4 regions of the Duffyella gerundensis genome follow, and region 1 is predicted to be linked to each of the others. Evidence: predicted binding sites of a transcription regulator. Region 1 holds the regulator's gene; each other region holds the start of a gene.
What was found. The regulator CRP, encoded in region 1, controls carbon source genes, mostly activating them, when cyclic AMP is high. The targets are predictions, from matches to a motif close to ATGTGANNNNNNTCACAT.
Positions count from the first base shown of each region.

Region 2: cdd (cytidine deaminase) is a predicted target of CRP. The motif match lies at 1,984-2,001, and genes of this name have one in related genera.
Region 3: rhaS (HTH-type transcriptional activator RhaS) is a predicted target of CRP. The motif match lies at 1,160-1,177, and genes of this name have one in related genera.
Region 4: garD (galactarate dehydratase) is a predicted target of CRP. The motif match lies at 1,398-1,415, and genes of this name have one in related genera.

Region 1 covers NZ_LN907827.1:394,345-397,489, reverse strand. The annotation lists gene EM595_RS01690 (YheU family protein) at 1-43, shown strand, start outside; gene EM595_RS01685 (phosphoribulokinase) at 116-985, shown strand; gene crp (cAMP-activated global transcriptional regulator CRP) at 1,700-2,332, shown strand; gene EM595_RS01675 (YccS/YhfK family putative transporter) at 2,396-3,145, shown strand, end outside.
Region 2 covers NZ_LN907827.1:2,570,862-2,574,006, reverse strand. The annotation lists gene EM595_RS11950 (NAD-dependent malic enzyme) at 1-890, opposite strand, end outside; gene cdd (cytidine deaminase) at 1,051-1,938, opposite strand; gene EM595_RS11940 (CidB/LrgB family autolysis modulator) at 2,056-2,748, opposite strand; gene EM595_RS11935 (CidA/LrgA family protein) at 2,745-3,125, opposite strand.
Region 3 covers NZ_LN907827.1:1,979,052-1,982,196, forward strand. The annotation lists gene rhaB (rhamnulokinase) at 1-1,016, opposite strand, end outside; gene rhaS (HTH-type transcriptional activator RhaS) at 1,300-2,124, shown strand; gene rhaR (HTH-type transcriptional activator RhaR) at 2,137-3,006, shown strand; gene rhaT (L-rhamnose/proton symporter RhaT) at 3,024-3,145, opposite strand, start outside.
Region 4 covers NZ_LN907827.1:3,023,934-3,027,078, reverse strand. The annotation lists gene garD (galactarate dehydratase) at 1-1,230, opposite strand, end outside; gene EM595_RS13975 (MFS transporter) at 1,722-3,080, shown strand; gene EM595_RS13970 (enolase C-terminal domain-like protein) at 3,077-3,145, shown strand, end outside.

The sequences.
Region 1 (3,145 bases):
TGAGACGGTAAATATCATGCCGCGCAAAGCGATCCGCAGCTAACGGGCGAAAGATGACAGGCGCGTTGACTCATGTTAACAATGCCTGTCGCAGATCCATTCAGGGAGCAGCACTATGTCAGCAAGGCATCCGATCATTGCCGTTACCGGCTCCAGCGGCGCCGGTACTACCACCACCAGTCTCGCCTTTCGCAAGATTTTTCAGCAGTTTAATTTGCAAGCGGCCGAACTGGAAGGTGACAGCTTTCACCGTTTTACCCGGCCTGAAATGGATATGGCGATCCGTAAAGCGCGCGATTCCGGGCGCCACGTCAGCTATTTTGGCCCAGAGGCTAACGATTTTGGCCTGCTGGAACAGACCTTTATTGAATACGGGCTGAACGGTACCGGCCAGTCACGTAAATATCTGCACACCTATGATGAAGCGGTGCCGTGGAACCAGGTGCCTGGCACCTTTACGCCGTGGCAACCGCTGCCGGAACCCACCGACATCCTGTTTTACGAAGGCCTGCACGGCGGCGTCGTCACACAGCAGCATAACGTGGCGGACAAGGTCGATTTGCTGGTCGGCGTGGTGCCTATCGTCAATCTTGAGTGGATCCAGAAGCTGGTGCGCGATACCAGCGAGCGCGGTCACTCGCGTGAAGCGGTGATGGATTCCGTGGTGCGCTCAATGGATGATTACATCAATTTCATCACGCCGCAGTTTTCGCGCACGCACATCAACTTTCAGCGCGTTCCAACGGTGGATACCTCAAACCCCTTCGCCGCGCGGGATATTCCCTCGCTGGATGAAAGCTTCGTGGTGATTCACTTCCGCGGCCTGGAAGATATCGATTTTCCTTATTTACTCGCCATGCTGCAGGGCTCGTTTATCTCGCACATCAATACGCTGGTGGTACCGGGCGGCAAAATGGGCCTGGCGATGGAACTGATTATGACGCCGTTGGTACAACGTTTAATGGAAGGTAAAAAGATCGAATAAAATGCAGCCGGGCCGCGGGCGGCAATCACAAATATTTTACAAATCGTTAACCTTAGCGGTTTGACCATTGCCCGCTGCGCCAGCCGTTACGCCTGTTAATCATCACGTATTGGTGTTCTGCAGGTGCGCTATTCTCTCCTCGCCCTTGTCCTGATTTTTGCGCTGCGGACGATCATGATATGAGATCGGGCGATACAGACTGCCGATAATACTTTTCCGCTATGCAAACCAGCCCGCTCTTGCCGTCAGCAGCAAAGAAAACGCACGACTGCACTGCAAATGCTTGCTACCAGTGATATTATCCTCGCCGCAATCACGCACCGGCCCGTCAATACTCATGCTGTTACGCAGTACTGCACGCCTGAGGATTCTCCTAAAAGCGGGGATTATGCTCTTCGCTCCGCTGACATGCGCTTTACTATAACCATTGATCGAGTGTGAGTATGATCGCGTCAACCTGCCCTGCTAAAAGCGCAATCTGACACGATGTACATCATGCTGAAGCGAGACAACAGAAGACAGTAAGTGAAAGCTGTGCTACAAACGAAGTTGTAATATTTTCGTTGCGCAAGCGAAAACGGGAGCACTGATGAGCAAAACTCAAAACAGCAGCCCGCCGACTTTCCTTCAAAGGAATAGCTTTACTATTTCAACGCCTGACAGGGAATCTTGCCCCTGTGTTTAGGGCACGATTACAACAGAGGATAATAGCGAATGGTTCTCGGCAAACCGCAAACAGACCCTACACTCGAATGGTTCCTGTCACATTGCCATATTCACAAATATCCATCCAAAAGCACGCTCATCCACCAGGGTGAAAAAGCGGAGACGCTTTACTACATCGTTAAAGGTGCAGTTGCGGTGTTAATTAAGGATGAAGAAGGCAAAGAGATGATCCTCTCTTACCTTAATCAGGGCGATTTTATCGGTGAGCTTGGCCTGTTCGAAGAAGGTCAGGAACGCAGCGCCTGGGTTCGCGCGAAAAGCGCCTGTGAAGTGGCTGAGATCTCTTACAAGAAATTTCGCCAGCTGATTCAGGTTAACCCCGACATCCTGATGCGTCTGTCCTCACAGATGGCGCGTCGCCTGCAGGTTACCTCAGAAAAAGTGGGCAACCTGGCGTTCCTGGACGTGACCGGCCGCATCGCACAAACGTTGCTGAATCTGGCGCGTCAGCCTGATGCGATGACGCACCCGGATGGCATGCAGATTAAGATCACCCGTCAGGAGATCGGCCAGATCGTTGGTTGTTCCCGCGAAACGGTGGGCCGCATTCTGAAAATGCTGGAAGATCAAAACCTGATTTCTGCACACGGTAAAACGATCGTCGTCTACGGCACTCGCTGATTTTTCTTACCCCGACGGCGTGATGATTGCTCATCACGCCGTTTTCTATGTTGTGAAAAGCTGATGTGGCGCCGACTCATCTACCACCCTGAAGTAAATTATGCCCTGCGGCAGACGCTGGTGCTGTGCCTGCCGGTGGCCATCAGCTGGCTGTGCGGCGATCTGCAAAAAGGCCTGCTGTTCTCGCTGGTTCCTGCCTGCTGTAATATTTCTGGTCTTGATACGCCGCACAAACGCTTTTTTAAGCGGCTAATTGTGGGCGGTTCTCTGTTTGCAACCAGCAGCCTGCTGATGCAGGTCTTAACGCTGCATGGCATTCCGTTGCCCGCGATCCTGTTTGCGATGACCATGCTGCTCGGCGTGCTGGGCGAAATCAGCCCGCTGCATGGCCGCCTGTTATCGGGTTCACTGATCGCCGCCATCTTTACCCTGAGCCTGACAGGTAAGCTGCCGATCTGGGCACCGCCGCTGCTCTATATTGGTGGCACCTTATGGTATGGGCTGTTCAATGCGTTCTGGTTCTGGCTGTGGGAAGAGCAGCCGATGCGCGAGACACTCAGCCTGATCTATCGTGAACTGGCAGATTATTGTGATAAAAAATACAGCCTGCTGACCCAGCTCACCGATCCTGAAAAAGCGCTGCCGCCGTTGCTGGCACGGCAACAGAAAGTGGTCGATCTCATTAATACCTGTTATCAGCAAATGCACATGCTGGCGGCCAATCGTGACAACAGCCACAAGCGGCTGACGCGGGCATTTCAGGTGGCACTGGATCTGCAGGAGCACATTTCGGTGAGTTTGCATCAGCCGGAA
Region 2 (3,145 bases), 1.6 Mb from region 1:
TTCTGATCGCTTAACTTGCTGCCTGCCGCACGGCTGGCGGCAATCAGCGTACCCAGCGTCACCGCCGCGGTGCCCTGAATGTCATCGTTGAAGCAGCACACTTCGTCGCGATAGCGCTCCAGCAGCGGCATGGCATTTTTCTGCGCAAAATCTTCAAACTGCAGCAGAACGTTTGGCCAGCGGCTTTTTACTGCCTGAATAAATTCGTTAACGAAATTATCGTACTCTTCACCGGTGATGCGCGGATGACGCCAGCCCATATAGAGCGGGTCATTCAGCAGCTGCTGGTTGTTAGTGCCAACATCCAAAACCACAGGCAGGGTGTACGCCGGGCTGATGCCGCCGCACGCGGTATAAAGAGAAAGCTTACCAATAGGAATGCCCATGCCGCCGATGCCCTGATCGCCCAGACCAAGAATGCGCTCGCCGTCGGTGACAACAATCACTTTAACATTCTGCTTGGTGGCATTTTGCAGCATATCTTCAATGCTGGCGCGGTTAGGGTAGGAGATAAACAGACCACGGGCACGACGGTAAATTTCAGAGAAGTGTTCACACGCTGCGCCGACCGTTGGCGTGTAGATGATTGGCATCATCTCTTCCAGATGGTTATCGAGCAGACGGTAGAACAGGGTTTCGTTGGTATCCTGAATATTACGCAGGTAAACGTGTTTATCGTTGTTGTTTTTGAAATCCTGGAACTGGCGCCAGGCGCGTTCAGCCTGCTCTTCGATGGTTTCTACGGTTTCCGGCAGCAGGCCATTGAGATTGAAGTCGTTGCGCTCCTCTACGGAGAAGGCACTGCCTTTATTCAACAACGGGAATTCCAACAGAATAGGGCCAGCATAAGGGATATACAGCGAACGTTTACTTTCGTAGTCGAGTTCCATGCAGTGTTTGCTCCATCTCAGACCGGGCTGCGCCGCAACCGTTAGCCTGGATATTGTCAGGGATAAGTTGTGTGCCCGATCCTAAGAAAATTCGCGCAGAAGTACAGCTTTTGTTAGCAACGGATAACAAAAGCGATACTTTTTTTACTAAAAAGCGGCATCACGCTTTTGTCAGCGCCGCCAGGTGCAGATCGCTACAGCCGAGCATGGCCAGCGTAGCGCGGGTGGCATCATGCTGAACCAGCAGTGCCTGAGGATGCTCAGCCAGAACGGCGCGCTTAATCGCCTGGCCTTCGCCAGCCATGTTCATCAGAATCAGCGCCGCCTGCAATGGAGGCAGGCTGGGGTTAAAGGCGGCATTTTCAGCGTAACGGCCGGCATAAATCTTGCCGCTGACGCTTTCCAGCGCCACGCCGCTGTGCGCTTTGCTGTAAGGCGCATGGCTGCGGCTGGCAGCTGCGATAGCGGCCTGAGCAAGCGCATCGCCAGCAGGTTGATAACCGTGATCGACCGGGGTCAGCAGGCGCTCATGAATATCGAGATCGCCGGGGCCAAATGAGTCAGGCAGATAGTTCGCCAGCGTGGTAGCCGGACGATTGGGCAGGCTAATGCGCAGCGCGGTGCCGCTGTTCAGTTCATTCATAAACTGACGGCAGTGCCCGCAAGGCGTGTAGTTAACGGTGACGGTTTCCAGCTTCGCTTCATCGTGCAGCCAGGCGTGGGTAATGGCGCTCTGCTCGGCATGAATGGTCTGCTGCATGGTGGTGCCTGCAAATTCCATGTTAGCGCCAAAATACCAGCTGCCGCTGGCACCGCGGGCGATGGCACCCACGTTAAAATGCGAGAGCGTGGCCAGCGCACAGGCCGCCGCCAGCGGCAGCAGCGCTAATGCCAGCGCATCAGCATCAAGGCCGGTTTGTTGTTGCAGATCGGCAACCTGCTGCGGTGTTAAGCGGGCAGCAAAATCGTCAGCGGCAAGCACAGGCGCAATGGCCTGCTGTAAGTCGGATGGCAGAGTGGTAAACGCCTGTTGAAATCGTGGGTGCATGAGTGAGTCTCATCAGCAAAGAGGGAAGAGCAATCAGGCGGTTATATGTGATCTAAATCGCGCTATCAATGCAAGATTTGAAACTTGAGCAAAGTTTGCGAGATCTCTCGCAAACTTTCAGCCCAACAGCCTTAACAAAACCGGAAAAAGAAAGGGCGCGAGCAACGAAGTGAGAATGCCGCAAATCACCAGCGCCAGTGAGCTGAATGCGCCTTCCTGATAGTCGAGTTCAGCACAGCGAGCGGTGCCAAGGGCATGCGAGGCGTTGCCAATAGCCAGACCGCGCGACGCTTTTGTACGCACCTTAAACAGGTTAAGCAGCATGTGGCCAAACACTGCGCCAAACACTCCGGCGATTAACACGCAGATAGCGCTGATGGCCGGAATGCCGTGCAACGAGGCCGAAATCGCCATCGCAATCGGGGTGGTCACTGATTTGGGAATAATGGTGGCGGCGATTTCCGGCGTTGCCCCCATCCATAACGCGATAGCCGTGCCCGAGGTCATCGCGGTAATACTTCCAATAAAGCAGAGCCCTACAATCGATTTCCAGCGTGCCCTGATCTGTTGCAGCTGCTCATAAAGCGGCAAGGCGAGTGCCACTACCGCAGGCTGTAACAGCTGGTTGAGAATAGCGCTGCCGGCAAAATAGCGGGAATAGGGTATATGCGTGAGCAGCAGAATGGGAATAATGATCGCCATAGAAACCAGCAGCGGGTTGAGCAGCGAAATTTTCAGCGTGGTTGCCAGCTTGCGTGCCAGCCAGAAGGCGCCAAGCGTCAGCGGGAGAGACCACCAGATATCGATCATGGTTTTTCTCCCGGCTCGGCGTGCAGGCGTTGCGAACCCACGCCAACAATGACGATCACCAGAATCGTGCTGACAATGCATGACACCACAATCGGCCCAAACTGGGCGGTAAGGATATCGGTGTAGCTCATCACGCCAACGCTGATCGGCACGAACAGCAGCGCCATATTGCGAATGATGATGTGGCAACCGGGCTTCACCCATTTTACCGGGATGATCTGCACGGTCAGCAGGGTAAACAGCACCAGCATGCCAAGGATACTGCCCGGTATGGTGATTGGCAGCAGCGCGGCGAGACCGTTGCCTGCAAACAGGCAGAGATAGATGATGATAAAGGCGCGAAGGTAATGCCAACAGATCGTAAGTGCCGGGCGCATGACTGGCTCCTGATGTGGTA
Region 3 (3,145 bases), 1.6 Mb from region 1:
AAACGTTCATCATTGGGATTGATCAGGCTGCGACAGGCGGGCTCAGCTTCAGCGGCGCTCACCAGACCAGTAATATCCGTGACCTGCAGTTCGTCGCAGATACGCTGCAACAGCCACATGCCCATGATATTTTTCAGCACGCGGTAGCGCCCTTCAATACCGCCTTCGTTGGTCACGTTGGCCGCCAGCGCCGCGGCGCCGGTATGCGCGTACGGGCTTTCAAATCCCATCAGCGACCAGGTGCCGGAACTGATCCATGCCGTATCGCTGTGCTCCAGCGGGACGGCCATCACCGCGCTGGCGGTATCGTGGCTGGCTACGGCGATCATCGGCACCGCTTTGCCGCTGGCACTCTGCCAGTAACCCACGGTGTTACCCGGCTGGGTCGGCTTTCCGAACCAGCTTTTATTCGCGCCCGCCCACGCCAGCAGCGTCTCGTCCCACTCACCGCTCTGAATATTCATCAGTTGGGTGGTGGTGGCGTTGGTGTATTCCCAATTCATCTCCCCGGTAAAGCGGTAGTGCAGATAATCGGGAATCATCAACGCATGGGCGACCCGGACGCACTGCGCCGGTTCGCGCTGGCTGAAGGCGCGCAGCTGCCAAAGGGTGTTAAACGGCAGAAACTGAATGCCGGTACGCTGCCACAGCGCCTCACGTCCCCACTGCTGCTCCGCCTGCGCCATCACGCCGTGGGTGCGGCCATCACGATACGAGACCGTTTCACCCACCCGCTCGCCGTGCTGATCGAGCAGCACCACATCCACTCCCCAGGTATCGATACCGATGCTGTCGATATCGATACCCTGCGCATCCAGCCTCGCCAGCCCGGCGCGAATCTCCTGCTCAAGCGCGTCGAGATCCCAGCAGTCATATTCGCCGCGCATCACCCGCCGGTTGGCAAAGCGATGAATCTCCTGCAGCGCGATCTGCCCGGTGTCGCGCTGATAACGCGCTAGCATGACCCGTCCACTGGAGGCGCCGAGATCGACAGCTACAACATTGCGTATTGTCATGGCTTTAGTTTCCTGATGTTCCAATGCCATCAGTCTACGTTTCAGCCGTGCGGCCACCTTGCCCGCAGTGCCAGAGCCTGTAACGCGTTGGCAAGGTTACAAAGAAGCATGCGTAGCAGCTCACAAAATAAGGTTTCAGCCCTCTGTGATGCTGCCCGCATTTCTGACACTTTTAAGCGCTTTCTTGAAGTTTTTGCCTGAATACGCGCTTAGCTTGTTCAAAATTCAAGGTAAGTTCTCTGGTCGCGTAATAGGCTGCAGAATTGTTAAAGGAGGATCAATGATGACCATATTGCACAGCGCAGACTTTTTCGCCGACGGTGATTTTCCCATCACCATCGAGCCACGGGCACCGCAGGATGCGTTTCCCGAGCATCATCACGACTTCCACGAGATCGTGCTGGTGGAGCAAGGCGCGGGCATTCACGTGTTTAATGGTCAGCCGCAGAGCCTGTGCGGCGGCTGCGTCTGTTTTGTGCGCGATCACGATCGCCATCTCTATGAGCAGACCGAAAATCTCTATCTGACCAACGTGCTCTACCGCAGCCCCGACGCGTTTCGTTTTCTCAACGGATTGCAGGATCTGCTGCCGCAGGAGCAGGATGGCCGTTACCCTTCGCACTGGCGCATTGGCAACCGCGTGATGAGCCAGGCGTGCCAGCTGGTGGCGCAAATGACGCCGCTGACGCTGAGCTATTCGCTGGAGAAGCAGGCGCAGCAGGAGCTGTTGTTTTTGCAGCTGCTACTGCTGCTGCGCCAGGGCCGCCATGATGAGCAGAGCAGCGATCAGGAAGCGCGGCTGCATCGCCTGCTCGACTGGCTGAACGATCACTACAGCGAAGAGATTGACTGGGAGGCGTTAGCGGATCGTTTCTCGCTGTCGCTGCGCACCTTGCATCGCCAGATGAAACAGCAAACCGGCATTACGCCACAGCGTTACCTCAACCGGTTGCGGCTGCTGCAGGCGCGTCATCTGTTGCGTCACAGCGAGGCGCGCATCACTGATATCGCCTTCCAGTGCGGTTTTGGCGACAGTAACCACTTTTCCACCCTGTTCAAACGCGAGTTTGGCTGCGCGCCCCGCGCTGAGCGGCAACATATGCTGTAACCGGAGCGCCCGATGCCGTTGATCCTGTCACGCGATGACTACTTTCCTTCGCCCGCCATGCCGGTTGCGGTGGCTGAACGCATGCCGCAGCCCTCATTTCCGCCGCATCAGCACGCCTTTGAGGAGATTGTGATTGTCTGGCGTGGTAATGGCCTGCACGTGCTGAACGATCGGCCATGGCTGATCACCTGCGGCGATATTTTTTATCTGCGTGAAGGCGACTGCCACAGCTACGATTCGGTTAATGATCTGGTGCTGGATAATATTCTGTTCTGCCCGGATCGCTTTACGCTGGGCTTTGATTGGAATGAGCTGCTGCCACCGCGTGACCTGGATCAATCAGCATCATGGCGGCTGACCACCCGCGGCATGGCATTAGCGCGCGGCGTGCTGGTTCAGCTGGAGCGCGAGAGCCGCAAAACCGATCGGCTTTCGGTGCAGCTGGCTGAAGCGCTGTTTCTGCAGCTGGCGTTGATTCTGCGTCGTCACCGCTATGTTGCGGATGGCAGCCGGGCCTTGCCGGAAGGTGAACAGCTGGATCTGCTGGTAGCGGCGATTCAGGGACACGGCAGTCGACCTTTTGACCTGACGCTGTTCTGCCAGCAGAACCGCCTCAGTGAGCGCGGTCTGAAGCAGCTGTTTCGCCAGCAAACCGGCATGAGCATTGGCCATTACATTCGTCAGCTGCAACTCTGCCAGGCGAAATATCTGTTGCGCACCAGCAGCTGTTTGATTGGCGAAGTGGCCGCGCGCTGCGGTTTTGATGACAGTAACTATTTCTCCGTGGTGTTTACCCGCGAAACCGGCCTGACACCCAGCGCCTGGCGGCAACGCTTTCATCCTGCCAGTAGCGCCATCATCAGCGAGGCGGGCGCGCCCTGACGCGCACCGCCGTTGCATTACGCTGCCAGACCCAGCCCAACGATATTGGCCGCAATAATAATCACTACACATCCCAGCGACAGCACGCCAACCGGACGACGGCCCGCCGATTTCCACTCTTTCAGCAACAGCCCAACCA
Region 4 (3,145 bases), 1.1 Mb from region 1:
AGCGGCATAAATCAGGCCACGACGGGTAGGGCGTTCGCCGGGAGAAAGCACCTCAACAATGGCGCTGCGTCCTGATTTGGCAATCGAACCCAGTGCTTTTTCTACCACGTTCGCCAGGCCACCTTTTTTATTGCCTGGTGAGGGATTGGCGCTGCGGTCGGTTTTACCCTGATTGAGGTAGTCGTCATACCACGCCATCTCTTCCAGCAGGCGCTTGCCTACCGCTTCATCGATCACGCGCGGCGTCAGCAAATGAATCGCATCGCGTACTTCCGTGACCTCTGAAAACATCACCGTGGCACCGCAGCGCACCAGCAGATCGGAAGCGAAGCCGACCGCCGGGTTGGCGGTCACGCCGGAAAAAGCATCGCTGCCGCCGCACTGCATACCGACAATCAGCTCTGAGGCGGGGCAGGTTTCACGCTGGCGCTGGTTAAGCCGCTGCAAATGGCGCTCGGCCACCTGCAAAATTGACGTCACCATCGCCTCAAAACCGACAAACTGCTCATCCTGTAAACGAATAATGTCATCATCGCCGACGTTAATCGCCTCCAGCCCGCCGCCCGGCGCCAGCAGACGCTCTGGCTGCAGCTTCTCGCAGCCGAGGCTGACCACCATAATTTCGCCGCCGAAGTTAGCGTTGAGCGCCAGGTTATGCACGGTGCGGATCGGCACCACCGCTGCCGGGGCATTGATCGCCACGCCACAGCCGTAAAGGTGATTCAACGCAACCACGCCGTCGACGTTGGGATAGCGCGGCAGCAGTTCACGCTCAATGATCCTGACCACATGATCGACCACGCCCGCCACACAATGCACGCTGGTGGTAATGCCGAGCAGATTGCGCGTGCCAACGCTGCCATCGGCGTTGCGATAGCCTTCAAAGGTGTAACCCTCAAGCGGTGGCAGCGGCGGCGGCACCTGATTCGCCAGCGGCAGGCTGGCCAGCGGCGGTGCTTCCGGCAGGGCCACCAGCGACTCCTCTACCCAGCTGCCCTGGGCAATATCCTGCACGGCATAACCAATAATTTCGCCATAGCGCAGAATCGGTTCGCCGCGGGCAATGGCGCTGAGCGCCACTTTATGGCCCTGCGGCACCTGCTCAATCAGTCTGAGGCCACCGGCAAACATCGTACCGGCGGGAAGGCCATGATTATTCACCACAATGGCGACATTGTCCGACTCATGCACCTTGATATAAAGCGGTGTCTCTACGGTGATTTTATTCATTGCTCATCTGCCCACAGTGAGAAAACGGTAAAAGTGATGCGATACACATCAACTGCGGAAATTGTTTGCCGGAAAAAAGTATAGGCAGCCGCGGGGGGCACCACACTGTGCAAATGTCGGCCATTCAGCGGTTGATTGCGGCTATTTTCTGGCGCTTCACCAGGTACAAGTGAAGATTCTCACAAAGCCCGATAAAACCATGCGATTTGGCGTAATAAATCGGCGCTAAAAACGGTTTTCGTGAGCGCTCGCGCACTAAAATGTGCAAATGCCATAAAAACGATGTTTGTTAGCGCAAATACTCGTGCGTTCATCTAATGCCTGCGCCAGCCGCCCTTCATATACTTTTCAACGTTGCACCAGGATATGACCTGACACTGCGCAAAGAGATTGTTTGCCAACAATAAAATCGCTGTGTTTAACCCGACCTCATTCTGATACCCAACGCGATGTGTATGCATGCAGAGTGAAAACAGTTTCAGGAGTGCATCATGAGTACAGTCAGCCCCGCCAAAAGCGCGGTGGAGAAAAGAACCAACGCGCGGTATTGGATCGTTGTGATGTTATTTATCGTCACCTCGTTTAACTACGGTGACCGCGCCACGCTCTCCATCGCTGGCACATCAATGGCCAGGGATATCGGACTCGATCCGATCGGCATGGGTTATATCTTCTCTGCATTCTCATGGGCTTATGTGATCGGGCAGATTCCGGGTGGCTGGTTACTCGATCGCTTCGGCTCAAAGCGCGTCTATTTCTGCAGCATCTTTATCTGGTCGCTGTTCACGCTGTTACAGGGTTTTGTTGACGTCTTTGATGGCTTCGGCATTGTGATTGCGTTGTTCACCCTGCGCTTCCTGGTGGGTCTGGCGGAAGCTCCTTCATTCCCCGGTAACAGCCGCATTGTCGCGGCCTGGTTTCCGGCGCAGGAGCGCGGCACGGCGGTGGCCATCTTTAACTCGGCGCAATATTTCGCCACGGTGATTTTTGCGCCGATTATGGGTTGGCTGACCTCTGCCGTCGGCTGGGCACACGTTTTTTGGTTTATGGGCGGGCTGGGCATCATCCTCAGTTTTGTCTGGCTGAAGGTGATCCACGATCCCAACGATCATCCGGGCGTCAACAAAGCGGAGCTTGAATATATTGAGCAGGGCGGTGCGCTGATCAACATGGACAAGAAGAAAGAGGAGCGCAAAGTCGGCTGGGACGAAAAAATGTTCCAGATTCGCCAGCTCATCAGTTCACGCATGATGCTGGGCATCTATCTCGGCCAGTACTGCGTCAACGCGCTAACCTACTTTTTCATCACCTGGTTCCCGCTCTATCTGGTCAACGAGCGCGGCATGTCGATTCTGAAGGCGGGCTTTGTCGCCTCGATTCCCGCGGTATGCGGCTTTATCGGCGGCGTATTGGGCGGGGTAATTTCCGACATGCTGATGCGCAAAACCGGCTCGCTGAACATCGCCCGTAAGACGCCGATTGTGGTAGGCATGCTGATGTCGATCTCCATGGTGGTCTGTATTTATGTCGATACCGAATGGGTGGTGGTGTTCTTTATGGCGCTGGCCTTCCTCGGCAAGGGCATTGGCGCGCTGGGTTGGGCGGTGATGGCCGATACCGCACCGAAAGAGATCAGCGGTCTCAGCGGCGGTCTGTTCAACATGTTTGGTAACGCGTCGGGCATCGTAACGCCTATCGCTATCGGCTACATCATCGCGACGACCGGATCGTATAACGGCGCGCTGGTCTATGTCGGCATCCACGCCTTTGTCGCTGCGTTCAGCTTCCTGTTCATCACCGGCGACATCAAACGCTTTGAACTGAAACCGATGCACAAGGATCCACTATGACGACGCAAAGCAGCCCGGTGATCACCAGCATGAAGGTGATCCCGGTGGCGGGCTACGACAGCATG